DNA from 4 places in the Blautia sp. DFI.6.71 genome. Region 4 is predicted to be linked to each of the others. Evidence: riboswitches for the same ligand, from Rfam matches in the RefSeq annotation. Region 4 holds a riboswitch; each other region holds the start of a gene.
What was found. Region 4 has a riboswitch for cobalamin ahead of LJE12_RS10075 (ABC transporter substrate-binding protein). Riboswitches for the same ligand answer to the same signal wherever they lie in the genome.
Positions count from the first base shown of each region.

Region 1: another riboswitch for cobalamin. It lies ahead of LJE12_RS02605 (sirohydrochlorin cobaltochelatase); the one in region 4 lies ahead of LJE12_RS10075 (ABC transporter substrate-binding protein).
Region 2: another riboswitch for cobalamin. It lies ahead of LJE12_RS03325 (hypothetical protein); the one in region 4 lies ahead of LJE12_RS10075 (ABC transporter substrate-binding protein).
Region 3: another riboswitch for cobalamin. It lies ahead of LJE12_RS12110 (cysteine-rich small domain-containing protein); the one in region 4 lies ahead of LJE12_RS10075 (ABC transporter substrate-binding protein).

Region 1 covers NZ_JAJDMJ010000002.1:192,678-200,249, forward strand. The annotation lists gene LJE12_RS02590 (FecCD family ABC transporter permease) at 1-483, opposite strand, end outside; gene LJE12_RS02595 (ABC transporter substrate-binding protein) at 623-1,816, opposite strand; gene LJE12_RS02600 (hypothetical protein) at 1,841-2,860, opposite strand; gene LJE12_RS02605 (sirohydrochlorin cobaltochelatase) at 3,184-4,581, opposite strand; cobalamin riboswitch at 4,783-4,959, opposite strand; partial or broken gene hisI (phosphoribosyl-AMP cyclohydrolase) at 5,315-5,641, opposite strand; gene hisB (imidazoleglycerol-phosphate dehydratase HisB) at 5,720-6,307, opposite strand; gene hisD (histidinol dehydrogenase) at 6,415-7,572, opposite strand, start outside.
Region 2 covers NZ_JAJDMJ010000003.1:132,525-140,096, forward strand. The annotation lists gene LJE12_RS03325 (hypothetical protein) at 55-1,263, opposite strand; cobalamin riboswitch at 1,404-1,586, opposite strand; gene LJE12_RS03330 (transposase) at 2,035-3,135, shown strand; gene LJE12_RS03335 (DUF4832 domain-containing protein) at 3,223-4,584, opposite strand; gene LJE12_RS03340 (DUF4956 domain-containing protein) at 4,577-5,248, opposite strand; gene LJE12_RS03345 (polyphosphate polymerase domain-containing protein) at 5,245-5,997, opposite strand; gene LJE12_RS03350 (CotH kinase family protein) at 5,984-7,572, opposite strand, start outside.
Region 3 covers NZ_JAJDMJ010000027.1:29,391-36,962, reverse strand. The annotation lists gene LJE12_RS12130 (C40 family peptidase) at 1-293, shown strand, start outside; gene LJE12_RS12125 (BMC domain-containing protein) at 699-1,064, shown strand; gene LJE12_RS12120 (BMC domain-containing protein) at 1,076-1,504, shown strand; gene LJE12_RS12115 (EutP/PduV family microcompartment system protein) at 1,593-2,108, shown strand; cobalamin riboswitch at 2,171-2,365, shown strand; gene LJE12_RS12110 (cysteine-rich small domain-containing protein) at 2,773-3,069, shown strand; gene LJE12_RS12105 (C1 family peptidase) at 3,480-5,756, shown strand; gene LJE12_RS12100 (hypothetical protein) at 5,776-6,780, shown strand; gene LJE12_RS12095 (hypothetical protein) at 7,274-7,572, shown strand, end outside.
Region 4 covers NZ_JAJDMJ010000020.1:790-8,361, forward strand. The annotation lists gene LJE12_RS10065 (ABC transporter ATP-binding protein) at 1-135, opposite strand, end outside; gene LJE12_RS10070 (FecCD family ABC transporter permease) at 135-1,220, opposite strand; gene LJE12_RS10075 (ABC transporter substrate-binding protein) at 1,235-2,359, opposite strand; cobalamin riboswitch at 2,475-2,743, opposite strand; gene LJE12_RS10080 (ABC-2 transporter permease) at 2,831-3,481, opposite strand; gene LJE12_RS10085 (ABC transporter ATP-binding protein) at 3,478-4,323, opposite strand; gene LJE12_RS10090 (GntR family transcriptional regulator) at 4,327-4,698, opposite strand; gene LJE12_RS10095 (sensor histidine kinase) at 4,873-6,699, opposite strand; gene LJE12_RS10100 (response regulator transcription factor) at 6,699-7,572, opposite strand, start outside.

The DNA of each region.
Region 1 (7,572 bases), on a different contig from region 4:
GATCATGACACCGCTGATAACCAGCATGGACATGTTGTGGACTTTTTTGGCAACCAGCAGGACAAATCCCATGGAAATCATAGAACCGATAAACGCTGCAATGATCATGGCTGCAGAACCCATGGAAATAGATCTGCTCAGAAAATAAATCATCAGAAGTGCAACTACCAGCTTGGCTCCTGAAGAAATTCCAAGTACAAAGGGACCTGCAATAGGGTTATTAAAAAATGTCTGAAGAAGAAATCCGGATACAGAAAGTGCTCCTCCAAGAATGATCACTGACAGAATCCTGGGAAGACGGATTTCCCATATTATATTGTAAGCAGTCGCATCTCCCTGATGTCTGAAAATAATATTCAGAATCTCACCCACTGAAAGATTAATGCTTCCGGCATTTACATTCCAGACAAATAAAATCACCAGAAACACCGCCAGTATAAAAAATGCTATCCAGTATCTGGCTGTACGTTTTTTGTCATCCATATTTTTTGTTCCTTTTGTTTTTATATTTCCTGCTTTTGGCAGTTCTGCAGAATCCCGCAAACATATTTCAATGCCATTCGTAAATAACTATACCAATCGCATAGAATGCGAATTCAAGTGTGCCGAGGATTTACAAATATCATTTTAACTTATGCATATATACAAGTTCATCCAGTGAATCATCATCTGTGGTAAGGATTGTATGAATATCTTCGATCATGGTTCCAAGCTCGGTGGTTTCCTGGAAAAGATTTTTACCCGTACACCACACATTTCCATCCTTCACTGCCTTAAAATCTGCCAGAAGATTACTTTTTGCCAGCAGTTCATCAATACTAGAAAGTTCACCGTCGATAGTACTGTTATAGATGATATAGTCCGCATCTTTTGCTTTGGCATAAAATTCTTCCATCTGCATATTCATGGTAGACAAAGCGTTATCACTTTCTCCTGTATCTTCGGGAACATATTTGCCGCCTGCAAGCTCGATCATGTTTGAAACATAATCACCATTCTTTCGCACATTGACAGCACCTGTGGAATTAATATAAAAGAATGCTACTGTTTTACCTGTATCTTTATCATCAGAGGTCAGAACTTTGTCAAGCTTGTCTGTCTGCTCCTTAAATGCCTTCTCAGCTACATCTTCTTTTCCGAGAAGCACAGCATAGAGTTTCATCCATTCAGTTCTTCCCAGAGGATGGCTCTCATAACTGGAACGTTCTACCATTACCGGGATACCAAACTGTTCCAGTTTCTCTTCCACCTCCGGATTATGATGGATCATAGTTGATTCAATGGCAAGACCACAGCCTTCATCCAGGATCAGTTCATAATCCGGTGCATTGTACTTGCCTGCATAAATCATTTTTCCGGATTCCATGGCATCTTTTGCTTCCTGGATATACCATCCATTCTCCTGAGTTCCTGAAAGACGAATGCTGTCAATACCGTCAATTGCGCGGAAAAGATCCATGGCAGAGGTTGCTACCAGATAGATGTTGTTCAGCGGTTGTTGAATAACTGTGATATCTTTTTCAAGCCCCTTTGGAGCCTTTTTTCCCTCTGGAACTACAAGAAACTGTCCTTCCTGATCGATAGTAATCAGAGCATAGCCATCATTGTAATAGTCTACGCTGAATTCTTCTGCGTAGGAAAGTTCCATACTGTGGTCATAGGTAAGTCCCGGGATATCCACAGGAGTTTTTGCATTGTCTTTATCTGCTGCGTATGCTGTACAGACAGTGCATATACAGATAATAAATAATGCAACTGACATAAAACCGATAAATATTGTTTTTTGCTGTTTCTTTATTATGTTTTTCATCTTCATAATTGTTTCTTTGTTTGTATGTGATTATTTTGCTGTTTTTTCTGCTTCTTTGGCAGTTGTGGAATCAAAATTTAAGGTGTAGTCAATCTCGTGAGGCTCACTCATTGCTACTGTATCTGCTGTTACCTCCATCTCTGCATCAAATACGCTGACAGGGATTTCAAAAGTGGAGTTTCCGTCTTTATTAACCGGCTCATATTTCTCACCATCCACAAGCATATAATCATAGTTCGGACTGCTCCATACGATAGTTGCTGTAGCTTTATCGCCTTCTACATTAATGGCTGCAGGAGAATCAATGGTTGCTCTTCCTGAACCGCCTGTAAGAGTTACATCCATCGTATAGTCGCCGTCTTCAAGATTCAGATCTGCCAGAGTCTTACCTTCACTTGTCTTACTGTCTTTCGCATCTTTGTCTGTGTCATCTGCTTTGGAATCTGCATCTTTATTTTCTTTATCATCTTTTTTTGCATCTCTATCATCAGATTTTACAGGATTTTTGACACTTACCTTATGGTCATACCATTTTCCTTTTGTTCCGATCAAAGCTACATCGAATTCTTCATCAATTGCGGGTACCGGGATATCAAATCCATATACTTCCTCACTCATTCCATCGCTGTATGTAACAGTATCTGTGGTTGGCTCAAGAACCTCTGCCCCGTCTTTCTGTGCATCTTCTGCCTTTCCGACGAAAAGGTTTACAATTTTCTTAGAAGCAAGGCTTACATGGATAGTCATCTTGCCCTCCTTTACTGTAAGGGTTCCTTTTCCATCGTTTGCTTCATTTACATGGAACATTCCGCTGTCTGTATCAAATTCTGCTGTGTAGGTGCCATCCTCTAATGTATCACTCTTGGATGCATCTGTTTCTTTATTATCTGTGTTTTCTGAATCAGCATCTTTTGCAGTTGTTTCTTCTTTATCAGTGGTTTCTTCTGTTGCCGTATCAGTATCTGTCTTTGCAGCAACCGGGCTTGTACCGATCAGAGTAGCTGAAATAGTAAGTGCTGACATTAATAATGTAAATGAACGTTTCTTCATGATTATTTCTTCTCCCTTATCTTCATATTTTTTATAGTTTTTTCTATCGTGCTGTTCAACCCATCTGCTGCAGAGCAACAGGCTTTTGAACAGGTGATGGCAAATATATTATAGTAATTCCAGAAAATAATGCAATTAAGACAGTTCCTCTGGATCTTTCTCAGATGTGCGCACGTTACTGTGAACGGAATGAACAGAAACGTGCGAACTGTTTGCAGTATTTTATGGAATTGCTATGACTTTTTTTTTCTTATCATATAATATATCTGCCCGGAAACTTTTGCAAGTTCTCCGGGCAGTTTATCTTGTTTGAACAATATTTTTTATTCAGCGTCAGCCTCTGCAGTATCAGCTGTTGTCTCAGCTGCGTCATCTGCCTGTGCATCGTCTGCACTGTCATCTGTTGCTTTGGCATCAGTATCTTCTGCTGCTGCATCGTCAGATGCTCCAAGAGAATCAATTGCTGCTTTTGTATGAGCCACATACAGATCTTCTACTGCTGCGATTCTTCCAAGACCTGCGATCTGACAGTCAACACTGTCGAAATCACCGGATGCCTCAAACTGAGATTTCCAGGAATCTGCATCATCACCAGCCATATCATTGTTAGCGTGGTCTCCGGCAACAACCATCAGAGGACGAAGGATCACATTCTTGAATCCTGCTTCTTTTACTTTCTCGATAACCTTGTCACATGCTGTGTCTTCCGGTTCTCCCTCTACAGTTCCGATGAAAGCGTTTGTGAATCCAAGATCATCCATCTGTGTCTGCATCTGGTCATAGGTTACGTTAGCTGTATGGGATGTACCATGTCCCATGAATACAAATGCTGTGCCTGCATCTGCTGCTGCTTTCATATCATCAAATCCAGCTTCCTTGCAAGCTTCATCTGTGATTGCCTGAGCAACTGCTTTCTTGTCATCATTGATCACTGTAGCGTCATCACCAACTTCACCGAGCATTGGCTCTGCAATTGCAACAGATTCAAATTTGTCTTTGTATCCATCAATTGCCTCTGTCATTTCATCATATTCTGCACCATGCATCAGATGTGTCGGCTGTACAACAAGATTCTTAACACCGTTAGCTACTGCACGGTCAAGAGCCTGCTGCATATTATCGATTACTTCATCATCTCTTGCCTGTACATGGTTGATGATGATCTGTGCTGTAAATGCACGTCTTACTGACCAGTCCGGATATGCTTTTGCAAGGGCATCCTCGATTCCTTTGATATCCTCTGCACGGCTGTCGTTGAAGGATGTACCAAAACTTACTACAAGAAGTTCATTCTCACCAATCTCATCCTGGTTACGAGGATCATCTTTGGAAGCATCACCTGTGTCACGTCCAAAGTATTCAGGGCTTGCTTCTTCGCCTGTTACCAGTTCTTTCTGAGCATCTGTAAGTTTGTCCCATGCTTCTTTTGCTGCTTTGCAGTCTTCGTCAGTTGTGTCTGTTCTTTCCTGAACATAAATCTTATCGATCAGGGCACCAACTTCGTCTGCGGCTTTCTGATCATCATCAGAAGCTTCTGTTGTATCATCAGATGCTTCCTCTGTATCTGCTGCATCTGCATCGTCTGCAGCTGCTTCTGTGTCATCTGCAGCCTCTTCTGTTGCTGCATCATCAGATGCAAAAGCAACTGTACCTGTTGCTGCTGTCATGGAACAAGTCATGGATACTGCCAGTAATAAGGCTAACATGGATTTTCTTTTCATTTCGTTTTTCCTCTTTTATTTCTCGTATTTCCGGACAATTGTATGCACAAAAAAGGCAACTGCATATTCTGCAGCTACCGCTTTCCCATAAATACATGGTTTATATGTACCAGATATATCTGTAATTTCCGATTCTGTCTGATTCATTTAATAAAAGAGCTATGTATCGTTATGAGAATACAGGTTCTGTATACCGCAGACCTTAAATTCTACGCCAAGGCAGTTCTCCTGACTTCGATCATCGCTGTTTCTCCCTTCCCGGTTTCCCAGTGGTTTCTGAAAAGCAGCTCCCATACACAGTGACGGTATCGCTCCGGATTCTCACCGGATTCTCTTTTGCGCATCAAGCGCGATGCAACCTTTGCGTTATAACATTGCACATATTTAATTCGGATATTCTTTTTTTATCACATTTTACCAAAAATGTCAATACAATTCATGTATATTTTCCTTTAATGTTTGGCATTAGTTACTGTTCACTCCGTTCTCAGCAACACGCTTCGCGATGCAGGAAATATGAACCTCCTTGTGCAATGCCCAAGGAGTATCGTTTGCTTCGCAAACTTAATTTATGCTAATCGCATAAATTCGCGCGGTATGTCTCGGGTTTTCTGTGGCCTTCGCTCACAAAAAACACCTCGCGGGATATTACCAGTGAACAGTAACGGCATTATTAAAAAACTATCGATTCTCTTACCACTATCCCGTTATATTATCGCGTTATTCATTACACTTCTGTCAGGGTTTTGAAAAAACAGGTTCTGTTTCCGGTATGGCAGGCTGCACCGATCTGCTCTACTTTAGCAAGGATCGTATCATTGTCGCAATCCAGTGTAAGGGATTTTACAAACTGAAGATGTCCGGATGTGAGTCCCTTCGTCCAGAGTTCATTGCGGCTTCTGCTCCAGTAAGTCATTTTACCTGTTTCAAGAGTGGTATTAAATGCTTCTTCATTCATATACGCCAGCATCAGCACTTCGTTTGTCTGATAATCCTGGGCTATAACAGGTACCATTCCATCACTGTTTAATTTAAAATCAGACCATGCGATGCTGCTTTTTAAATTCACTGTATTTTCCATTTTCTGTCTCCATCTAATTTATTGATTGCCATAAATCATTTCGTAAATTTTCAAATTTTACAAACTGCCCTTGGTAGACAGAACATCTGTGATCCTTGGATCATAGGATGTGGCTGCGTCCAGTGCTTTGGCAAAACTTTTGAACATTGCTTCTGCTACATGGTGATTATTCCCACCTGCCAGAACCCTGATATGAAGATTCATGCCACAGGCATAGGAAATGGCATAGAAGAACTCTTTTACCATTTCCGTGGACATGTCACCAATCCTGTCTGTGGTAAACTCTGCATCCCATACAAAGTAAGGTCTTCCGGACAGATCAATCGCACAGAGCACCAGGGATTCATCCATGGGAAGGATGCAGCTTCCATAGCGCTTAATCCCCTTTTTGTCACCAATTGCTTCTTTTAATGCAGTTCCCAGAACAATTCCTGTATCCTCGATGGTGTGATGGTCATCCACCTGAAGATCACCATGGACTCTGACACTGAGATCAAAGAGCCCATGACGGGTAAATCCATCCAGCATATGGTTAAAAAATCCCACACCTGTCTCAATATCAGAATATCCGGTTCCATCCAGATTTATTTTTAATTTGATTTCTGTTTCTTTTGTATTTCTTTCTACTGAGGCTTCTCTTGCCATGGTTAAGTCCTCTCTGTCTTACTTATTTTCAAACACTCTGAATCCATTGTTTTAATGCGCAAACTACAGTTTACATTATAGCAGATTTCAGATTCAAAGCCTTACCATTATTCTTCATCTTCATCCTCAAAACGAACTGCAATAGAATTTGCATGTGCAGTAAGCTGCTCAGAAGTTGCAAACTGAATGATATCTTTGTGTATATTACGCAGTGCGGATTTTGAGTAATATACAATACTTGATTTCTTGATGAAATCATCTACGGAAAGAGCTGAGAAAAATTTGGCTGTTCCGTTTGTAGGAAGTACATGGTTCGGACCTGCAAAATAATCTCCCAGTGGCTCGGAACTGTACTCTCCGATAAAGATCGCACCTGCATTCTTCACTTTCATCATATCTTCAAAGGGATTGGCTGTCACGATCTCCATATGTTCCGGAGCGATTTCATTGGCTGCCTCAATCGCCTCGTCCATATCCTCTGCAATCAGAATGTATCCAAAGTTATCAAGAGACTTCTGAATGATTTCTTTTCTGGAAAGAACCTCCACGAAACCTTTTACTTCTTCATCTACTTTCTTCGCAAATTCTTCACTTGTAGTGATCAGGATAGCACATGCCAGTTCATCATGCTCTGCCTGGGAAAGAAGGTCAGCTGCCACAAAATGCGGATTAGCTGTCTCATCTGCAAGAACAAGGATCTCACTCGGTCCTGCAATGGAGTCAATGCTTACATAGCCATATACTGCTTTCTTTGCAAGAGCTACGAAAATGTTTCCGGGACCTACGATCTTGTCTACCTTCGGAATACTCTCTGTTCCGAAAGCAAGGGCACCGATCGCCTGTGCACCACCCACCTTATAAATCTCATCTGCTCCTGCTTCTTTGGCTGCTACCAGTGTGGAAGCGCATACTTTGCCATCCTTTCCGGGCGGTGTTGTCATAACAATATGCGGGACTCCTGCCACTTTCGCAGGTACAATATTCATCAGTACAGAAGACGGATAAACTGCTTTTCCACCGGGTACATAGACACCCACACGATTTAACGGTGTTACTTTCTGTCCAAGCATAGTTCCATCTGTTGTGCTTGTAAACCAGCTGTTCTGGATCTGTTTTTCATGATACTGACGGATATTGACCAGAGCTTTGCGGATCACTCCAAGAAGTGCAGGATCAATCTGCGCATAAGCCTCTTCAATTTCTGCATCTGTGACGCGGATAGTCTCTTTTGTCACATCAGCTTTGTCAAATTCTTTTGTATAGGC
Region 2 (7,572 bases), on a different contig from region 4:
TATCATAACATACTATCATGCATACGTCAATTATTTCAGACTTTTATTTTCTATCTATTTTTCCGTAAATTTCTGGAATTCTTCAAAATTTGTTTCCGGTGTATAGGATTTCAGAACTCCCATCATGTCCTCTACACTATATGTATTATCATACATTCCAATAGATAACACATACTGCTTATTAAACTCATCTACTGAATCCGCTGTCCAAAATGACTGCTGCAGCCGGAAAGCACTTCCATCTTCACGGTAATCTTCTGCAAAGCCTTCCAGAGCATTCTTCATAGCAACAAATGATGGTGCAACGATAGCACCATATTTTCCTACAAGATAGTCGATTCTTTCCTTGCCGTTATATCCCTTCTTGTTAAACATTTCGTATGTATCTTCTGTAAAACAATCAATTGACCCCAACAATACATCTGTACTGTTCTCTTCTTCATAAGCATCAATTACCTTGATAAAATCACTTGCGCTCACTACACTCAGAATAACATTATACTCTCCTGTATTCAGCGGAGCAGCCAGCTTTTCATCCAGATGATCTTTTGGATAACCCGGAACCAGAGTAATCTTAATATCACTGCCTGTTTCAATTTCTTCCGTATCCTGCGTATTCACCAGTTCTTCTACAGACTTCTCATATGACAGACCATATGCTTCCTGAAGCTTATTCAGAATACCTATCGTTCTCAGACGATGCATCTCATTACCGATGGCAGATCCTCCACATGCTATTATGTAATGATTCTGATTATTCTGATCCTCTGAAGCAAAATACTCCGCCATATTGGCAGCCGCATCCTTTTCTGTTTCAACAGATGTTCCTATCGTTCCCAGAAAGTAAGGATTATCCTTTACTTTCTCATACATTTCATCACTGATCGTTCCTGAACCACGCACATAATACATACCATATTCTTCGCATACCGGAAGAACTTCTTCAAGATCAGAGGAAAGGAAAGAAATAATTCCCTTTACATTTCTTTCATGAAGCTCATTTATAAAGCTGATTTCTTCTTCTGCAGTGCTTATACTGGAAGAATATAAAAACTCAACTTCAAAAGCCATACCGACATAATTTTCAAAATAATTTCTAAACTCTCTTACTTCCGCATCATTCAGATTATATACAGACACTCCTATTGTCATTTTTTCATCCTGATCTGCTGTATCACTCTGGACATCAGATGCCATAACTGAAATACTGGTGCAGGTAAGCAGCATAATCATTGTCAATATAAAACTAATTATCTTTTTCATTCCTTTTTTACCTTTCTGTCGTATTTGTATAAAAATTCAAGTTTTCTTTTCTCACATCCCTTCCTGAAGTAAAAAAGATCCTCTTCTTAAAATGTATTTTAGGTATAAAAATAAAGCCTTTCTTAATACACCGTAAGAAATAACCTTTTCTAATGCAAGCAGGTCTCCTGACTTAAGTTCATCGCATTTTATCGTCTTCCCGCCTCTTAAGCAGTGACATATATGATAAAAAGCTCCCTTTTACAGTGGCGGGACCGTACCGGACTTGCACCGGTTTCCCTTTTAATTCCATATTACTGGAAACATGCATTATTTTTATAATATGATATCAGGGGCTAAAAGTCAAAAACTATTTTTACTCCGCGCTAAGGCTTTTCCCCAACTTCATTATATTTTTATTATATAATTCCATTTGGTTAACGTCAATAATTTACATCTAATATTTATATGTTTTTTTATTCACTTTTACTATGGTCTTGAATATTCAGATTCCAGTATCTATTCCATAATAAGGGTCTCTTTGCAGCACTACCTTCTCTTGTGGCATTTCTTTGTTTATGCTAAAATATTTTTACTACTATAAATGAGCAAGTTCGTGATTTTGCATAAAAGAAAGACACCTCGATTCCGTGTGTTGTATAATGAAAGTGCCTAAACAAACATTTGCAATATTTACGAAAGAAGGTGTCTCTCGCAAATACTATACATCATTCCGCATTCATATACAACCAGCTTAAGAAATTAAATTTATGCAAATTTTATTCGAACCGGGTGATAAACCACCTTATAAGTATCCTGATCAGCATTTTCATTTCAGGATATCATGGAAAAACCACGGATTTTGCTAAAAACAGTTCCTGTCACAGAACTACGATTGCACATTTCCTTAATTCAGGGAAATGGGATGATTCTCTACTTTCAGATACGTTAAAACGTTCTGTTATAGAGATTATTTATTCAGAAGCAGCACGCACCGGAAAGCCTGTTTTCTGCATTGTAGACGATACGATAGCTTCAAAGACAAAGCCTTCGTCACAGGCTCTGTATCCGATTGAAGATGCGTACTTTCACCAATCCCATTTAAAGGGGAAACAGGACTACGGACATCAGGCAGTAGCTGTTATGCTTTCCTGTAACGGCATTGTCCTGAACTATGCTTTTGTAATGTACAATAAATCAATTTCCAAGATTGATATTGTACAAAATATTGCAAAGGAACTGCCTGTTCCACCAGTAATGTCTTATTTCCTTTGTGACTGCTGGTATGTTTCTGAAAAAATAATCAATACTTTTGTACAGAAAGGGTTCCATACCATTGGTGCTTTGAAAACAAACCGTCTGCTGTATCCATCAGGAATGAAAAAGAAACTCAGTGAACTGGCTGCTGAACGATCCACAACACATAAAGGATTTGACCTCGTCACAGTCAAAAAACGCAACTATTATGTGTACCGGTATGAGGGAAACCTCAGCGGCATAGAAAATGCAGTTGTTCTTTTAAGCTATCCTGAAAAAGCATTTGGTAATCCTAAAGCACTACGTGCTTTCATTAGCACAAATGTATCCTTATCTACACAGGAGATCCTTTCCTGTTATGTTTGTCGATGGCCGATTGAGATATTTTTCAGGCAATGCAAAAACCATCTGGCCCTGGATACATACCAGATACGCTCCTCAAAGGGAATACAGAGGTACTGGCTGTTGATGTCACTGACACATTATATTTGTGTCACAGGAACTGGCGGATATCGGTCTTTTCAAGATGGATATCATCGAATCTGTAGTGCCGTTCATCAGGAAAAGTATCAGTATCTATTCCTATGTGCAAAAGCAAGTGATGATTTTGAAGCATTTATGAAATTAGCAGGATAATTTTGTGCATTTTTTCAAATTTGCTCATTTATAGTAATTAAATAAGGTAATTTTAGTTTCTAAATATCAAAACGTAACTCTTTCAGTTTACTGAAAAAGATAATTTTTCCCTTCATTATAAGTTCCTTTCATTGAAAATCGAACAGCTAATTTCCCAGTCATCGGATCTTCAATACCTATACTGATCTTATATTTCTTTCCGGCCAGTGAGATCAGCTTTTTTACCTGCATTCTTGTTTTTGTCTGTAAAGTTTCTTCCGGCAGAAGTGATTTTAACGAAATGTCAACCGCTTCTTTTTCAAGACTATTTCCATCCTCATCTTCTACCAGAACCCATACAGGCCAGTCTTCATAAAATGGTGCAACTCCATCATTCTTCCATTTAAGATTCAGGCTGACATAACCCGGCATCTGAATAAGGCTTGCTTGCGAAATCCACAAACGATATCCCATGCTTCCTAAAACTTTCCTATAACCATTTTCATAAGTTTTATCCGCTATTTTCGGTCCAAGAAAAGTAGTATGTGCTTTCTTTATCAGATTTATTGTCTGATCCAGATTTGTGTCAAGCAAATCTTTCATTGTAATTGAACTTGTAAACTCACCTCCGGAAGGAAACTTTTTCCAGAAATCTTTCATTGCGGATAACCCTTTTTTCTCATGAGTCTGGTCAAACTCACCGCCTTCATTAATCCAGCGAAACCATTCCTCTGTGCTCTCTGGCTGTCCGGTCATATCGTTGTAGAGACCTGTTCCATAATGTTCTCCCTCACTAAAAGGTCTTCTCATCAGTATCATGGAATCAGGGAAGGCCTCTGTCCATGGAATCATATAACGTTCTCTTACAGATTCTTCCGGCAGACTCTGTATTCCTGCGGAAATATTTACATGCCATTCTCCCCAGTGCCCCAGACTTCCAAGTTCGATATAACTGACCAGTCCATCTCTGCCAAAATGCTCTCCAAGTGCATTAACTGCCCTTTTGTGATATTGTATCATCTGTTCATTATTATAATCAGGAGCATATCCCTTTCCATACTCCATATCATACCAGGTTCCCGCATGATCAGTTTTGTCATATAGCCATTGTGGAATGTCCATATGCTTTTCCTCCCCGGGAATATCACACACAAACCTCAGTACCAGGTGTTTCCCTTCTTCTCTCCATCTGTCAGTCTGATTTTCTCTTTCGATTTTCTCCCAGTCATATTTTCCTTCCGCCGGTTCCAGTTCAGCCCAGGTAATATCCATATACAGTAAAGATATATCCTCTCCTATTGTTTCTTCCCAGGCACAAGGTGCATATCCCATTAATGGATTTCCAAAAATTTCTTCTGTTTTTTCATATATCTGAGTTTTTCTTCCAAATACCATCCATACTCCTGCTGCTATAATAACTAAAAGTCCAAAACCCAACAGAACCAGATATCGTTTCTGACTTTTAGCCATGATATTCTCCATTATACTGAATCAATGTAACATCTTCCACTCCACCGATATCCCGGATTTTTTCCATAAACTCCATATCATTCTGTCTGCAATATATTTCCACTGCCATTTCTGTTTTTTCATTGCGCATAGTTTTTGATTTTACGAAATATTTTCTTTTTCCAAAACAACGGATAATTTCATCTCCCGCCTGAGTTCCCTGATAATGAATCACTGCAATATAAATTCTTCCATTTTGTTGTTTGTGATAAAACAGGGTGATCATCAGAATGATAATCACAGCTGTCAACAGAGTTAATGCATACATACCTGCACCGGCTGTAATCCCCGATGTGATTGCCCAGAACAGATACAGAAGATCCATCGGATCTTTAATTGCTGTACGAAAACGTACAATAGACAATGCACCAACCATACCAAGAGAAATCACAATATTGCTGCTGATCGCAAGTGTTACCATACAGGTAAGCACTGTCATTCCCACAAGTGTAACTGCAAAACTTCTGGAGAAAATAACTCCAACATAAAATTTCTGATAAACCAGATAAATCACACTTCCCAAAATCAAAGCCACTGCCAGAGCAGCCAATATCTTAGGTATATCATACTGACTGAACATTCCTGATTCCAGTACAGATTTTTTTATCATATCCTGTACACTCATCTTATCATCCTCCCCTGTGTATCATACCAATACTCAAATCCATTCATGTACCGCGTTTTTTCATAACACAGTACATATTTGGAAACTGCTGTAAATTCTGCTGCCTGCGGCGGCAGAAGATTTCTCAGAATCTGAGGCAGCATCTCTGTAAATTTCACTTCCATGATCAGTTTTCCCGGTTCCAGTACAGATAAAGCCGGAAGCGTACTGTCGAAAATGTCATAGCTTCCAACAGCCGCTCTGACATCTGTATCAAATGTAATCCTGACTGTTCCCTCATCCATGATCCATGGTTCTCTCTCGTAATCTACGATTGTTCTCGGCCGCATCATATTACTCATACATTCTATGTAAAATTCCCTGCAAAGATTATACGGGCTTTTCAGAAGAAATTCATACTCGCCGGAAAGAATTTTTTGCACCTCATCTTTTGTCAGAGGGGCATCTTCTTTATAAATATAACTGCCGAACTTCTTTTTTCTTTCCAGCTTGATACTTTCAGCACTATAATTATAAATTCGTATCCTGTATTTCTTCCTCATAAGAACGCCGCTTTCCTTTTCTTCATATGCACTGTTCCAGTAATCATCAAAATACAGGCTCCGTATCAGATATCCTCCATTTTCTGCATGAGGATCCAGTTTCATAAGTGGCTTCATCCGAAGATTCAGGACTTCTTTCTCACTGGTACTGATAAGATATTTCCACTCGTTACGAAAACGTTCTTTCTTCCTGTCAGCCTTCTTCATAATCGTCTTCCTCTACCGTACTATCTTCTGTTATGTAAAAGCACCTCATACCATAATATTTTCCTTCATCTGTTACATAATAATCAAATGCATCCTGCGTTTTTCCAGATGTATTTGTTGCTCTTACTCTCACAAAGTACTGTCCTGCTTCCGGAAGGTCCATCTCGGCTTCCGGAACAATCAGTGTTGTGTTCTGATAGATCACATCCCGGAATAGATAATCTCTTGCAACCTCTACAGAATACGTAATGTCCTCTGCGTCCAGATCATAAGATACATCCCAGTTAAATTTCAGCTTATCACCGTCTATTGTCGGAACACCTATATAAAATGGCATTGGTGTTTCCAGACTTTCCAGATATAACTGATAGTTCTTCTCTATCTCATCAGGAAGTGATGCTGCAATCTGATCGTATTGTTCAGATGTAAGCGGTTCATACTCTGCATCAGGCATCAAATATAAATAGGGCTTCAGTACATTCTTATAGCTCTCTATCTTTGATGTGAGCATATCTTTGTTCAGATATTCCCTCAGATCCAGAATGGCATCATTTAATTTTTCCCGGAAAGACCGTGACTTCAGACACCTTTGAAACAGAATATTTCCCCAGTAATTGCTGATTCCCTTTTCCCAGCTGTTCTGATCCGAAAAATTCCTTAATTCATATTCCGGTCTCATCAGACAGCCATCGTTATCCCAGGCAATAAAGTACCAGATATCTGAATTCAGAGGACTGTATAAATAAACATTTCTGTTCTGTGTGTCTACGTTTCCCATCAGAATCTGAAATGCCATCCAGTAAACAATATTTTCTTCATCAAAATGTTCTTTCAGTACATCTTCAATCCCTATAGAATAATCATTCAGATCTGTCAGCATATCGATCAATTTGGTATGATCTGAATCCCCTTTTATTTCCAGCATTTTTTCAAAGGCTGTCTTATCATATCCTGCATCATCTTCTTTTTTTATAATATCCTCGTAGCGATAAAATTCAAAAGAATTAATCTTATACAATTGTCCGTTTGAATCCAGTCCATGACTCTTTAATGCCGTCTTATTCAGTTGTTCAACCTGTGTATAAATTCCATAATCCTCAAATTTTCCACCTGATTCTTCTGTATTATCCTTTACATACAAATGCACAAACTGTGTACGTAAACCAACCATCTGAGGAATTCCCCTGATCAGATCATATGCCAGCTTATTTCGAAAGCGCATTCCTTCTGTCATATGTTTATTCAGGTTAATGGTTCTCTGGCCTCTCCACGTTCCTTTATTCTTTTTTAACTCAATTTTATAATTTTTTTGTGCATTCTGGCTGGATGTCTGGCCCCTGATCTGAACAGTTGCATTAGGCACGCGTTCTCCATATCCGACTTCCCCTTCTGTCGGTCCATTCTCATCTCCCACCTGCAAAAGTCCTGCCACCTGATATCTCTCCACTCCCATATCTTCGTAATCATAAACAGAATAGCTGTTGATTTCCTTCCATGTATGATATGTATTTTCCGATGAATTTCCCTTAGATACAGTAAGATACATGGTAACAACACTGGTATCATCATCATTTT
Region 3 (7,572 bases), on a different contig from region 4:
ATGTATGGGGCGGTACAAGCCTTACAGGTGGAGCTGACTGTTCAGGATTTACACAGAGTGTATATGCAAACTTCGGAGTAAGTCTTCCGAGAACTTCTTATGAACAGCAGAATGCCGGTACAGAAGTATCTTATGCTGATGCACAGCCGGGCGATTTGATCTGCTACGGTGGACACGTTGCAATCTATATGGGGAATGGACGTATCGTTCATGCATCGAACTCTGTAGATGGAATTAAGATCAGTGATAACGCAGCGTACAGAACGATTGTTTCTGTAAGAAGACTGGTATAATTAAATAAGTATAAATAATTAAATTTATAGGGGTTGAAAAGGAGTATCGCTAAGGGGGCTGATGCTCCTTTTCTTTATGTATAAGTAGTTATCATTATTCCGCGAGGTGTTTTGGCATGAATATGCCAAAATTCCGAGACATACCGTGCGAATTTATGCGATTAGCATAAATTCTGTGCATCGCGAAGCGTGTTGCTGTGAACGGAGTGAACCGTAACCATGTATAATATTTTACCGACTTTCAGGTGGATTTTACCTTGACATAAAATTGGATGGATAGTACAGTTTATGTAACTGAAGAGATACATATAAAATTTTAAATCTGTTTTTGGAGACATCAGTGGGAAAGAATATTCTCATGAATTATCCGGATTATAGTTGAATAGTGAAAGCGAGGAATGATAAATGGCAAATGACCATGTAGAACACATAAGAATTGTACAGGAAACAGTTGCTGGCAAGGAGATTACTTTTGCACATGTAATGGGAGGGCCGGCTCCGGTCATATACCAGAAGCTTGGACTGAATCCGCAGGTGGATTATCGTTCATCTGCAATCGGAATTATGAATATGACACCGCCTGAATCTGCAGTGATTGCATCTGATATTGCGGTAAAAAGCGGAAATGTTTATCTGGGATTTGCAGATCGATTTACAGGCACACTGATCATTACGGGAGAGATTTCCGATGTAATGTCAGCGATGACTGAGGTTGTGGATTATTTCAGAGACACTCTGGGTTATGTAGTCTGCAAGATTACCAAAAGATAGGAAGTGTTGGGATGGCAGGGATGACAACCAGAGAATTACTGGAAAAGCTTTATAACCAGGATTATGAGAAACTAAAGGGAAAAAAACTGCGTATGACCAGGGTAAGGGTTCCGGGAAAGGAAGTGTGCCTGGCGCATGTGATCAATCCTTCACAGAGCTGTATTTATCAGAATCTTGGTTTGCATATTGGAGTCCATGAGGGAGAAGACCACACAGGAGAAGCAATCGGAATGATTCGTTTTACCCCATGGGAAGCAGTGGTTGTAGCTGCTGATATTGCAGTGAAAAGTGCAAATGTGGAGATTGGTTTCATGGATCGCTTCAGCGGATCATTGATCCTTACGGGAGGTCTGACGGAAGTTCAGACTGCAGTGGAAGAAGTGGTGAAATTTTTTAGAGAGGTGCTTGGCTTTAAGACTTGTGCAGTTCACAAAAGTTAAAACATACGAAAAGTCAGTTATTCTGTATCGATGGTGCTTATGTAACTGCCGGAATAGCTGAGAGAAGTGAAAGGGACAGACATTAAATATGAAGAAAATATTTCTGATGGGCAGAAGTGAAGCAGGTAAGACTTCATTAACGCAGGCATTAAAAGGCGAAAAACTTCATTATGTAAAAACGCAGTATACGAATACGGATGATGATACCATTGATTCTCCGGGAGAGTATGCAGAGTCCAAGCATTTCAGCGTAGGGCTGGCCTGTTTTTCTTTTGAAGCAGATGTGGTGGCAATGGTACAGTCAGCAGATGAACCTTTCAGTTTGTTTGGCTATGGCAGTAATGCATTTATTCTGAGACCACTGATAGGAATCATTACGAAAATAGATTCTCCTTATGCGAATGTTCCAATGGTGCGTCAGTGGATGCTGAATGCAGGATGTGAAAGAATTTTTCTGGTAAACAATGTGACCGGAGAGGGGATTGATGAGCTGAGAGCGTTTTTGAATGAGGATGTTCCAAAGCTGAGTCTGGAAGAAGCAAAATTCAGACAGAGTCTTGGTCTGAATGAATGGGATCCGCTGCCGGAAGGTGTGGAATATTGAAAAATATATTGATAAATAGTTGACAAGCTTGTTGCAGGGTGTTATTATAATGACAGTATAATTCCATACAGAACATATTAAGTGCTGATACTGTGAGAAAGAGCAGTACAGAAAGAGGGAATCAGGTGAGAAACCTGAGCGATCCGGTCACTGTAACAGAGGAGCAAATCTCAGAATGTCCATTGTGCCATAGCATGAGAAGGAGAGAGGAGCGATGAGCCTGGAGCCAGGAAACCTGCTTGGTATGGCGAGGTTAAACTTCCGTGTAAAGTGTAACAACCAACTCCGTTGAATCCGCAGCTTCGGAGTGTTGTCTGCTTTTATCTGAAGGCAGACATTTTTTATGGAATGCGCCTGTTCTTTATGAATTATACATGATTAAATGGCAGGCGATACTACTTCGGATTTATTCGTTCCCTCCGCGCACTCATGAACGGATTTTTTTCTACCCCGGGGTAGCATCGCTCCCTCTTATTAATTTTAAATGTATGATCTGTGAAAAATACTGTAATGAATTTTCAATGCTTTGTTATGTGAAGAGAAATTGATAATTTATTAGAGTATTTTTTTTATTTCGTCCTCTGATGGGTGGGATTGATGGAGAATGAGAAAACGGAATTATTCTGGAAAGATAAAAACTTGCAACAGGAGAGGAGAGGTAGCAATGGAGAAACCTTATTGGGAAGGGAAAGAATATTCTTATTTCAGCCATAAGAAATGTGAATTTTTTCCGTGTCATAAGAATGCAGATCCGGATGATTTTAACTGTCTGTTTTGTTATTGCCCGCTATATGCCCTGGGTGAGAAATGCGGTGGGAATTTCCGGTATACGGAAAAGGGAATTAAAGACTGCACAAACTGTATGCTTCCGCATAAGCGAAAAAACTATGGGTATGTCACAGGAAAATACCAGGAACTGGCTGATATGATGAAAAGAGCAAAGGAAAGTATCAGCAAATAAGAGGAGAATGCGTTGCTGCTTAGAACGGAGTGAACAGTAACAATGTGTCAGATTAGCACAAATAAGAAAGAACGATTTTCATTGTAATACAATGCTTGTTCTGCTAGAATAAGGATAGCAAAAGAGAAGAGTCTGTAAGATTTTCAAGTCTGTTCTGAGTTAGTATATAAAGCATTTCACACACATTTTTCACACTTTTCACATGCACAGAAGAAAATGCATCACAGGCATTTGACGTCTTTTCCTGGCGACATTTTCTTGTCGGCAGAGCTCTGCATTTCTACATAGAGCCGTCGGAAAACAGGGAAAATTCACTGTTTTCCGACGGTTTTTGTCATTGATCATGGTTGAAAAACAAAAAAGATACTGATATAATGATATTATATTTATGTAAGGGAGTTAACTACTACATGAAAAAAAGAAATACAGCGATACGCGCATTGTCAGTTTTTCTGGCTTATTCAATGGTTTGTACATCGGTACCCGCTGCGGGTCAGGAAATGTTTGGATCCGGAGTCAACAGGGAGACAGAAGAAAATACATCAGATCTGAAAGAATTTCAAAGTTCACAGGCAGATGAATTTGGAACAGATACGGGATCGGATGCAGAATTGTTCGGAAGCGATGATGCAAAACAGGAGTTTCAGGATGGAGAAAACTCAGAAGAGGGTACAGACGGAATCAGGTATATTAAGGGTCGTCCGTTGACAGAAGAGGAAAGAAAGGAAGAACTGGAACCCTTTAAAAATTTAAAACCTTTGGATCCGGGAATTGAAGTGGAGAGTGATCTGACATCAGTTTATGCTGCATATGGAAACAGGGAGGCTGCATTTCCATCTTCCTATGATGCCAGAAAGGAAGGATTAGTTACGCCCGTAAAGAATCAGAATCCATTTGGAACCTGCTGGGCTTTTGGTATGGCAGCAATCATGGAGACTTCGCTTCTGGCACAGAACAAAGGAACCTACGATCTGTCAGAAGAACATTTATCATATTTTTTCTCCAACAGACAGAATGATCCTCTTGGAAATACCCCCGATGATAAGAATTATGTACTGGGAAATTATCATGTAATAGGAGGTAATGATCACCTGGCGGCTATTTATCTCAGTACATGGTCGGGAATGACTACAGAGGCCGATGTACCATTTCCTACGGATTCTTCGCATCAGCAGGATCTGACTGTACAGATTCCGGGAAGTAAGGCTTATAATTCAGCGGCATATCTGAAAAATGCATCTGTTTCCAAATACAGTGAGGAACGTATGAAGGAAATGTTGCTGAATGACCATGCAGTATCCATTATGCTTTATATGAAGGAAAATTATGTAAACCCGGACACAGCAGCATATTGTTATCCTGTTGGAAAATCAAATTCGACTGTAATTAATCATATTGTGACAGTGGTCGGATGGGATGATACGTATTCAAAGGATAATTTCCTTCCTGTTTCCAATGTAACATCTGATGGTGCGTGGATCATCAAAAACAGTTGGGGGGAGAAGAAAGGAGACGGAGGATATTACTATCTTTCTTATCAGGATCCCAATATCAGTAAACTTGTAAGTGCAGAGGCAGTGGCTGCTTTGGATCAAAAGTATAGGAATAATTATTTTTATGATGGTTCTTCAGCACTTTCAGTGATTCCGATACAGGCGGGACAGTCAGTAGCAGCAGTTTATGAGACAACTGCAGGAAAGGGAAAAGCAGAAGTCCTAGGGGAGGTTAATCTTGTTACAAACAGTGACAATGCCTGTTACAAAATTCAGATATACACCGATCTGACAGATCCATATGACCCGGAAAGCGGGACCGCTGCATATGCTGCTCCATATGAGTTTGAACAGCCAATCGCAGGTGTACAGACTATCAGTGTACCAGAGGTGGTTTTGAAACAGGGAAGCAGATATTCTGTTGTGATCACAAACAGTGGGATTGAAAAAATCAGCTTTGGAGTGGAAGCAAAGTCCAGTTATGGAAACTGGTTTACCTGTACGGCGGGGATAGAAACAGGGCAGACATTCTATAAGAGTGCATCGGAAACGGCCAGGTGGACAGATGGAAAGACGAAAAACTGGACGGCAAGGATCAAGGCACATACAAGGACCCTGAATCAGTCATGGGTGCCGGATACACCGGTATTTCAGGTGAAGGCATATAATTCCGGATACAACCTTATTTCATGGAAAAAAGTTTCCGGAGCTACAGGATATTATGTGTACAGAAAACCTGCAGTAGGTGGGAAGTGGTCCCAAATTGCAGATGTCGGGACATCGGAATTAAAATATAAAGATAGTAAGGTTACGGCTAATGCATCATACCGTTATACAGTAAAAGCATATTATGAAGCATCCGGAAAAAGATATTCAGGTAAATATAAAACCGGCGATGTGATTAAAGCAGCACCTGCAGTGCAGAAGGTTACTTCTGTGAAATCTGAGAAAAATGGAATCCGTATCCGGTGGAAGCCTCAGAAAAAATGTGACGGCTATTATATTTACAGAAAGAAAAAAGGTGGTTCCTATCAATTGATAAAGAAAATTTCCAATGGAAATAGTTCTTCTTATCTGGACAAAAAAGCACAAAAAGGTGTATCATACTATTATGCGGTAAAAGCATATGTTAAAGAGCCATATGGAAATACATACAGCAAATATAAAAGTTCATCTGCTGTAAAAAGAAAATAGGAAATGAAGGAAAGAGATTATGAAGAGAAGGTTTGGAACAGTAATAGCAATGGTACTGTGCTTTATTCTGACAGTGGTTTCTGTTTATGCGGATGACGGAAAGGGTCAGAATCCGGATTATGTAACAGATTATTATATGATCGTACAGAGTACACAGGGCGGGGTAGATATTTATGATGAAGCAGACACTCAGAGTGTTAAACTGAATGACAGCAAGATTCCAAATGGAACTGCCATTCACGTTCTGGGTGAGAAGAATGGAGCAGACAATAAAAAATGGGCATATGCACAGTACCATGGAATGAACGGATATGTTCCTATGGATGATCTGGATCCGGCTTCCAGAGAAGAAGCTGCCAATGAGGAATATCGTACTTTCGGAGGCAAAGATGTGGATTTCGAAGTAAAGGTTCATGGAAACGATGGAAACGTATCGGTTTATAACGGACCTGGAGAGAAATTTGATCAGGTTTCAGGAACAGAGGGAATCGCAGATGGGACAACTGTACATATTTTTCAGTATGTTCAGGGAGAAGACGGAACAAACTGGGGGAAAACAGACACAGATGGTGTGACACAGGGATGGCTGAATCTTGATCGTGATACAGATTACGTAAATGAAAATGTATCCGCAGATGCACCGGAGGCTACAGGCACATCAGGAAATGTTCCGGTGGCTGCTGTTACACCAACACCGGAAGCAACTCCAACTCCGAAAGCCACACCAACACCAGAGGTAACACCTACAGAAAAAGTGACACCGACACCGGAGGCAACACCTACAGAAGAAGCAACACCGACACCGGAGGCAACACCTACAGAAGAAGCAATGCCAACACCGGAAGAAACAGAGACGCCTGCTTCGACAGAAGACAAGGAATCCGATGATAAGCAGAGTCAGAAAACATCAGGAAAGAATGTAAAAGCAGATTCAGGAATGAAGAATCCTGTAATCTGGATTAGTGGTATCGGGATTATTGTTATCATAATTTTACTTATTTATTTCCTGAAGAAGAAAAAGTAAGAGTTAAAATCATTAAAGAATGCCGTCGACGGCAGAGAACAGTTACAAAATAAACAGTGGAACTAAAAGAGCAGCGCATCGGATGATGCAGCTGCTCTTTTTAGAAAATGTGTGTGTATAATTGAGACGTTATGAGGAAACCTCAAATCAGTCTTAATTAACAAAAACTATTAATGTGTGTGCATATATAGTCTACAATTTTTTTGCAATTTAATCAAGATGGAATTTTATAGAACGTGATATATTTGTTACTGTTCACTGGTAATATCCCGCGAGGTGTTTTTTGTGAGCGAAGGTCACAGAAAACCCGAGATATACCGCGCGAATTTATGCGATTAGCATAAATTCTGTGCATCGCGAAGCGTGTTACTGAGAACGGAGTGAACAGTAACATATATTTTGAGGAAAGAGGCTATTCAGACTTTTTACTTGCGTAACTCTGGCGGGAAACGTATAATAGAAAAAAGCAATACTCGAGGGTGAGGAAAAGAGGATGAAGATAACGGAAGAACTGTTAAATGAGATGAAAATTAAGGATGAGAACTTTTCTGACGGTCTGATCAAGCCGGACGGCGATTACGTAAGAATACCCAGAGGACATCTTCATGGAATGATGGAATTGCTTCCATGGACAGAGAACGAAATCTGGAAAATGATCCCGGATGATGATTCTCCGCTGTTCTGGCTGATTGAGAAAACAGGATGCGTTCTTACGGATTATAATAATTCTATTGGCATGAAGATGACACCTGCTCAGCAGACTGTGTTTGATATGATGCGAAAACATGGGGT
Region 4 (7,572 bases):
TAATAATGTAGATTTTCCGCTTCCGTTTGGTCCGATGATCCCTACCAGTTCCTTATCCTTTGACTCTATGGAAATTCCCTTCAGTATCTGTCTGGCGTGAAATCCGACCTGAATATCTTCTGTAGTGATCTTCATTACTTACTACCTCCAAATCCATAGGATTTCCGCACAAGCAGATAAATAAAGCATGGAGCACCGATAATGGATACCAGCACACCGATCGGCATCTCAGAATTCTTCAGGATCACACGACATGCCACATCACACCAGATCAGGAATGATGCACCAAGCAGTGCACTTAATGGCAGTAATCTTCTGTGGTCTGTTCCAAACAGGATTCTGATCACATGAGGGATCACAAGTCCTACAAAGCCGATCACACCCGCACAATATACTGCAAATCCAATCATTACAGAAGCAACGATCAGATAAAAAGTTCTCAGCCTGTGCAAATCAGTTCCCAGTGTGATCGATACATCATCTCCTAACAGCATCAGATTCAGATTACGATATTGCGTCCAGAAAATAATCACACAGATCAATGTAACCGGAAACATCACACCTGCTCTGCTCCAGCTTGCGCCTGCAAGGCTTCCCATCGTCCACTTCATTACTTCTGTTGCTGCATTTTTGTCGTTGGTGATATAGATAACAAAATTGGAAAAAGCAGAACATACCGCACTGACAGCCATTCCGGCAAGGATCAGTTTGGCAGAAGTAGCTTTTCCGCCCATGTTTGCAATAGCAATGACTGCAAAAGAAGTGACCATTGCACCAATAAATGCAGTAACACCAACTGAGTTTCCACCGAGAAATCCACCAACTCCAAGCATGATCGCCAGTGTTGCACCAAAGGATGCACCGGAGGAAATACCAAGTACATACGGATCTGCCAGTGGGTTCTGGACAATCGCCTGCATAACTACGCCACAGACGGAAAGAGCCATTCCAACTGCCAGAGCCAGCAGGACTCTGGGCAGTCGAATGAGCCACACAACATCGTGAACTGCGCCTTCTGCATAGGCGGACAGGCTTTTGATATGAAACAATTTATACGCAATGACACTGTATACATCTTTCAGTGACAGATCTGCATTTCCAAAAGTGATCGCTGCCAGAATGGAAAAAATCAAAAATGCCGCAAGCCCGATAAGAACTGCCACATACATGGATGTCCTGAGCACACTGCCTTTTTTTGTCTGTGAAACCTGTTCTTTCACTGTTATGTCCTCAATCAGTCAAGATTCACATCCGGATATAATCCTTTTGCGAAAGTTTCAATACCATCCTGTGTACGTGTTGCACTTGCGTACATTTCACTGAGCATGATCGGATAAACACGACCGTTCTTTACAGCGTCAAGGCTCTGAAGTGCTTCGTCATCCTTGATAACGGCAAGCTGGCTTTCTTTTACAGTTTCCGGATCATCACCTGCATATGGCATGTATACAACAAAAATCACATCAGGGTTTGCTGCAATGATATCTTCTTTTCCTGCTGTAGAAGCATCCGGGTTTGCCAGAGTCGCACCCAGTTGTGTTACCATATCTCCACCAAGGCTCTTTGCACCATAGTTTGTGATATCTTCTCCAAGAGGTTCCAGAACCATTACGCTTGGTTTCTCTTCTACATCTGCTGTTGCTGTAAGAGTTTTATCGATCACTGCCTGTGCATCATCTACGATTGCCTGTGCTTTGTCCTGTACATCAAAAATCTTTCCAAGATTTAAGATGTCTGTAAATTCATTTTCCAGAGTTCTGTCTCCGTCAGGGCGTGTGTTTGTGTTGTAATAAGTGTTGCAGCCTTTGTCGATCCAGTCTGTTACATTTCCGAGATTTTTATCAGAAAACAGGGAGCTCCAGGATAAGATCATGTCTGGCTCCAACATCGTTACAGTCTCAAGGGATGGGGTAAATTCATCAAGATAATTTGTTTTTGAAAATGCATCTTTAAGTTCATCCGGAACTTCATTGTCAAGACCTGCAGTAGCTACCAGACGGTCTTCCAGGCCAAGTGCAAGCATGGTTTCAATGCTTCCCTGATATACAGCAAGAACTTTCTCCGGTGCCTTTTCATAGGTTGTTTCGATTTCATTTCCATCATAATCATAGGTTGTGATGGTCAGAGGATATTCTGTCTTTGTACCTTCTGCGTCTGCTGTCTTATCTGCATCTGCTGAATCCTGTGCGTCTGCATCTTCCTGTGTATCAGAGTCTGCATCTGCTGCCGGCTGATTGTCCTCTTTGATTGTCTCAGAGTCTGCTCTCTCTGCTGCAAAAGCTGCCGGAGCTGCGGAAACTGCCATAGCTGCTGCCATCATAATTGCCATGATTCTTGTGGATAAATACCTGTTTTTCATTTGACTTCCTCTCTTTTCGTATATGTTATTTATCTGTTCGTGTAACCGAAAAGATGGGACTTCAGAAAAAGTAAAATAGAAGTGATAAGAATAACGGATACTTTTTACGGAAGCTCCTTCTTTACGCTGTCAGGCAGGTTTCCTGACTCACAGTTCACAGAAAGTTTCCACAAAATAAAAACTGATACAACATCCATGCTTCAGCAGTTCATGAATGTTGTATCAGAAATATTTCCAGATACTCTCTGGCAGCCGGATTCCGCCTTCTCACATATTTATGCAATGACATATTACAATCCCGCTTTTTTTCTGTATACAGTGGCCGCAACCGTTCAGGCATTTCACCTGATTCCCTCTCACATTACCATACACAAAATCTGCATATGATAATGTTCACTTAACAGCTTATTCAATTACGCTGATACAATTCTAGCACACTGCTTTTATAATTACAACCATATTCGAGACACATCAGAATTCTTTCTTCTCCATAAGCCGGACACCAATCCCAAAAGACCCCATATATACAATTACTGTAAACAATACAACTCCAGCCAATACCATTCCCCGGTTCAGTCCATTCAGCCATGCATCGACTGCGTCTGCTGAAAGTCCCATTGTTTTTATCAGAGCATAAACTACGGCAATTATAATAGCCCACATGACCATTGCAATATAACGTCCTTTTTCTGCTCCAAAATGTATTACAAGCGGGAGCGATACTGACAACATAAGAAGCGCCAGTGGAATGTATATCAGAGTGCCAATAATTTTCTCACTCAGGCACCCCTGAAGCTCTGCCACACCTTTACAGATCACTCCCGTTATTGCTTCAATTCCCCACGCTGCAGCCGTAAGCCCTGCTCCCAGCAGATATTTCTCCGCCACATACTGTTTTCTGGTAACCGGCAAGGTCATAAGAAATGCAAGACCATTATCAAACTCATCATAACTTATAGTCGTAATGGCAAAAATTGCTGTGACAAACGTAAAATATCCTATAGCAAAACTGACGCTCCCACTTCCTGCCAGATTCAGGATGACTCCCATTACAATAACCAGGATAAAATACTGTTTCTGCTGTTTCATCAGTTCTATATCCTTTACAAATAATCCCTTCATACCTGTTCCTCCATCATCACTACCAGATCATCAATCTTTCCATTCTCAATTACAACATCTGGATAATTTTCCATATAAAATTGTTTCTGGTTTGTCAGACACCTGTATCCATAAGCTTCTTTCCGGATCTTAATAAGGTATTGCTGATCCAGTTTTTCGTACTCTTCTTCTGCAACTTTAAGAACTGCATAATCTGACAGCAGTACATCTGTATCCTCATGAAGGATAATTTTTCCGGCATGGATCATATAAAAATCGTCACAAAGACTCTCCAGATCTGATGAAATATGGGAACTGATCAGAATAGAACTGCTTTCATTTTCTTCCATATATTCTCTCAGCATGTTCAGCACCTCATCCCTGGCAATCACATCCAGACCAACTGTGGGCTCATCCAGAATCAGCAGTTCTGCCTTATGGCTTAATGCTGCCAGTACTTTAAACTTTGCTTTCATACCAGTGGAAAATTCTTTGATTTTCTTGTCTGTGGGCAGATTGAATCTTCTGCACTGCTGCAGGAATTTCTCTCTGTCAAAATCTGGATATATGCTTTTCATGATATTTGCCACGCCCGCTGCTGTCAGATACATACTGAAGCCTGAATCTGCAAAAACAACTCCCAGTTTCCGCTTATCCTCCGGCTTAAGCTCTTCTGCCTTTTTCCCAAAGACCTCTATCTCTCCGCCATCCGGATGGATCAGGCCAAGCAAAGCTTTAAATGTGGTGGATTTCCCGGAACCATTTCTTCCAATAAGTCCTGTAATCATCCCAGGCTGTACTTCCATAGAACATTCCAGCGAAAAACCTCTGTAATGTTTCTGCAAATGACTGATTTTCAACATGTCTTAGTCCTCCATGATCATTTCAAAAAGATTTCTGATTTCCTCATCGTTCAGTCCACATCTTCTGCCCTTCATGATTGCCTGCTCCAGATCATGTTCTACTTCTTTGAGCTGTTCTTCCCTCATCAGGTTTTTATTTGTGGCTGCAACGTAGGTTCCTTTTCCATGAACAGTGACGGTAAATCCCTCTTCTTCCAGATTGTCGTAGGCTTTCTTCACAGTCAGGGCACTGATCTTCAGTTCCTTTGACAAACTGCGTACTGAAGGTAATACAGTGTCCGGCTGTAACTCTCCTCTGATAATCGCAGACTTAATCTGGTCTATGATCTGTTCATAAATAGGTACCATGGATGAATTATTGATTATTATATGCATATGTTTCTCCTCCATCTGCAAACAGTATATAACAGTGCATAACTGTTGTCAACTGTTTTATACTGTTATACATGATATTTATTTGCTTATAATCAAAAATGGATATTCAACCTTATTTCCGGCAATCTTTCACAATCGCCTTCTCATAAAATTGAATATCCATATAACCTTAATCTAACTCTGTTTTTTCGAATTAACTTTTAGTGGAAGTCTTATGGTTACAACTGTGCCTTCTTCCAGCTGTGAGCTTATGGTAACCCCATATTTCTCTCCATAAATCATACGAATCCTTTTATTTGTATTTCTGACGCCTATACTCTTTCGCTCTTTATTCAGAACCTCTTTCAAATCTTCCTCACAGATTCCACATCCATTATCCTCTACATAAAAAAGAATATCATTTTCTTCTTCCTCTGCTGAAATCCAGATCTTCCCGGAATCCTGATAATTTTTAAATCCATGCACAATGGCATTCTCTACAAACGGCTGCAGAAATAACTTTGGAACTTCCAGACTTCTTAAATACTCCGGTATATCCATACTCACTTCAAATTGATCCTGATATCTTTTCTGCATAATTCCAATATACCGTTTAAGCCAGTCCAGATCCTCCCACAGCGGAACCAGAACATCACCATTCTGGCTGGTATACTGAAGCATTCTCGACAGATCCAAAAGCATTTTGCTGGCATTTTCCTGTTCTCCTTTAAGGCATACCCAGTTAATGATATTCAGCGAATTATAGAGAAAATGGGGATTCATCTGTATATTTAACGACATGATCTCCGTGTCTCGTTTCTGGATCATCATCTCATATTTCTCATGAACCAACATCTGCAGGTTCTGATTCATTTCATTCAGTTTTTTATAAAAAAACGCAAACTCATCCCTGTTGTCATATACAATTCTTGCAGTAAAATTACCCTCTCCTGTTTTCTCTATCATGTGCAGCGGTTTATAAACTTTTTTCCCAATCTTTCTGGAAATAAGAACAGCCGTAATAACAGATAAAATAATTTCTATAGTTACCAGAATCAATATTGCCCTGGTAAGATCTGTAGCAATATTCTTGCTGAAAACATTAACTGGAATCATGGCAAGTGTATACCATCCCGTCACCATACTTTTGGAATAGGTTACGATATATTCCTGATTATTTGCACCGTAGTATTTTACAGTTCCTTTATTCTCCGTAATTCCCATATCAGCTGCAGTTACATTTCGAAACAGCTTTGATTCATTCTCACCGTAAGGACCAACAACACTGCCATCTTCACTCATGATATAATAAAGAATCTGAGAATTTGCCTTTGTATACTTTTTCAGCATATTATTCAGATTATCCTCTGTAAAATTAACCACCAGATACATTTGATCAGTCTTATTTTCCAGATGTTCAATATGTCCTGATTCTACCCTGCTTAACTGCAGCTTTCTGACAGCCGTAAATACATGCTCATATTCCAGAAAATCTCTCGGCATATCTTCAATTGAAAACATGTCCATATAATTATATGCCGGAATCCACACAAGTTTTCCATTTGCCTCATCTGCTGCTTTCTGTATTTTAGAACCCATAAAGCTATAATTTGGATAATAGTTCTTTTCCTTTTCGCCAAACTGATAATACGGAGTCACAATATGCGTAGAATAAACCGTGTTATTCCACGGCAGATAGTCCAACAAAATTTTTGAAATTTCCTGACTGGCACTTTCAAGCTGCATACTGTCAGACGTATCCAGATTCTGAAATATTTTATAAATTCTCGCATCTACATTTATTTTTAATGAAAATTCCTCAATATAATCCAACTTTTCATCCAGAATATCACTGACATTCTCAGCATTTTGCCACATTTGTTTTTCTGACTGCCTGATCAGTTCCTGTTTTGACAAATGGAAGATAAATAAACCCAAAAGCACAACAGGAATAATGGAAATACAAATAAATGAACTAATCAGCAGAGTTTTAAATTTTGTATATTTTAATTTTTCCATCATCACCCAACTCTTTTGCGAAATTCTTCAGGTGTCATATTATGACGTTTCTTAAATGCCCTGTTAAAATAATTGGGATCCTTATACCCTACTTCCAATGCAATCTTCCTTACCTTATCAGAAGATGTTTTCAAAAGATTCTCTGCTTTCTCCATACGAATATCTGACAGGTATTCAGAAAAGGAAATTCCGAATCTCTGCTTAAATAAAGTACTGAAATACGAAGCATTAAAATGATACAATGCAGCAATCTGCTCCAGGCTGATCTCGTCCTGGTAATGTTCCTCTATATACCGCCTGCTTTCATCCAAAGGATCTGTCTCCTGTGAATCTGCTATTTCCCGGAAAGCGATTATATTTTTTATTAATTCCGCTGACCTTTTTTTCAATTCAGAATACCACTGACTTTCGATCAGACGATTATCCAATGCATTTAATTCTGACAAGTGTTCAGCTTTCAGATAGGGCTCCATATAACGTAAGATTCTGAAAAAAAAGAATACGATTTTTCTTTTAAAAATATCCGGCTGAACACTTTTATGCTCTGACAGAACCTCTGTTATTTTTTCAAAAATTGCTTCGCTTTTTTCCAGATTTCCTTCTTTTATAGAATTCAGAATTGCTTCACTGCCTACAGAATCCTCCTGCTTTTCATCAGACAGATATTTCTCTGCCTGCAAATATCTTTCTTCTTCATAAAAAGAATACTTCATCGCGGCCATAGCCTCTTCATATGCCTTGTTTCCGCAGCTTTCCATATCCGAATACAGAGAGCTGACTGCAAAATAAATTCTGTTTTTCTCAAGTACCAGGATATTTTGAATAAACTCCTCTATCTGAGTGATCTGTTCCTGTTCAATTCTTGATCCTGACAAG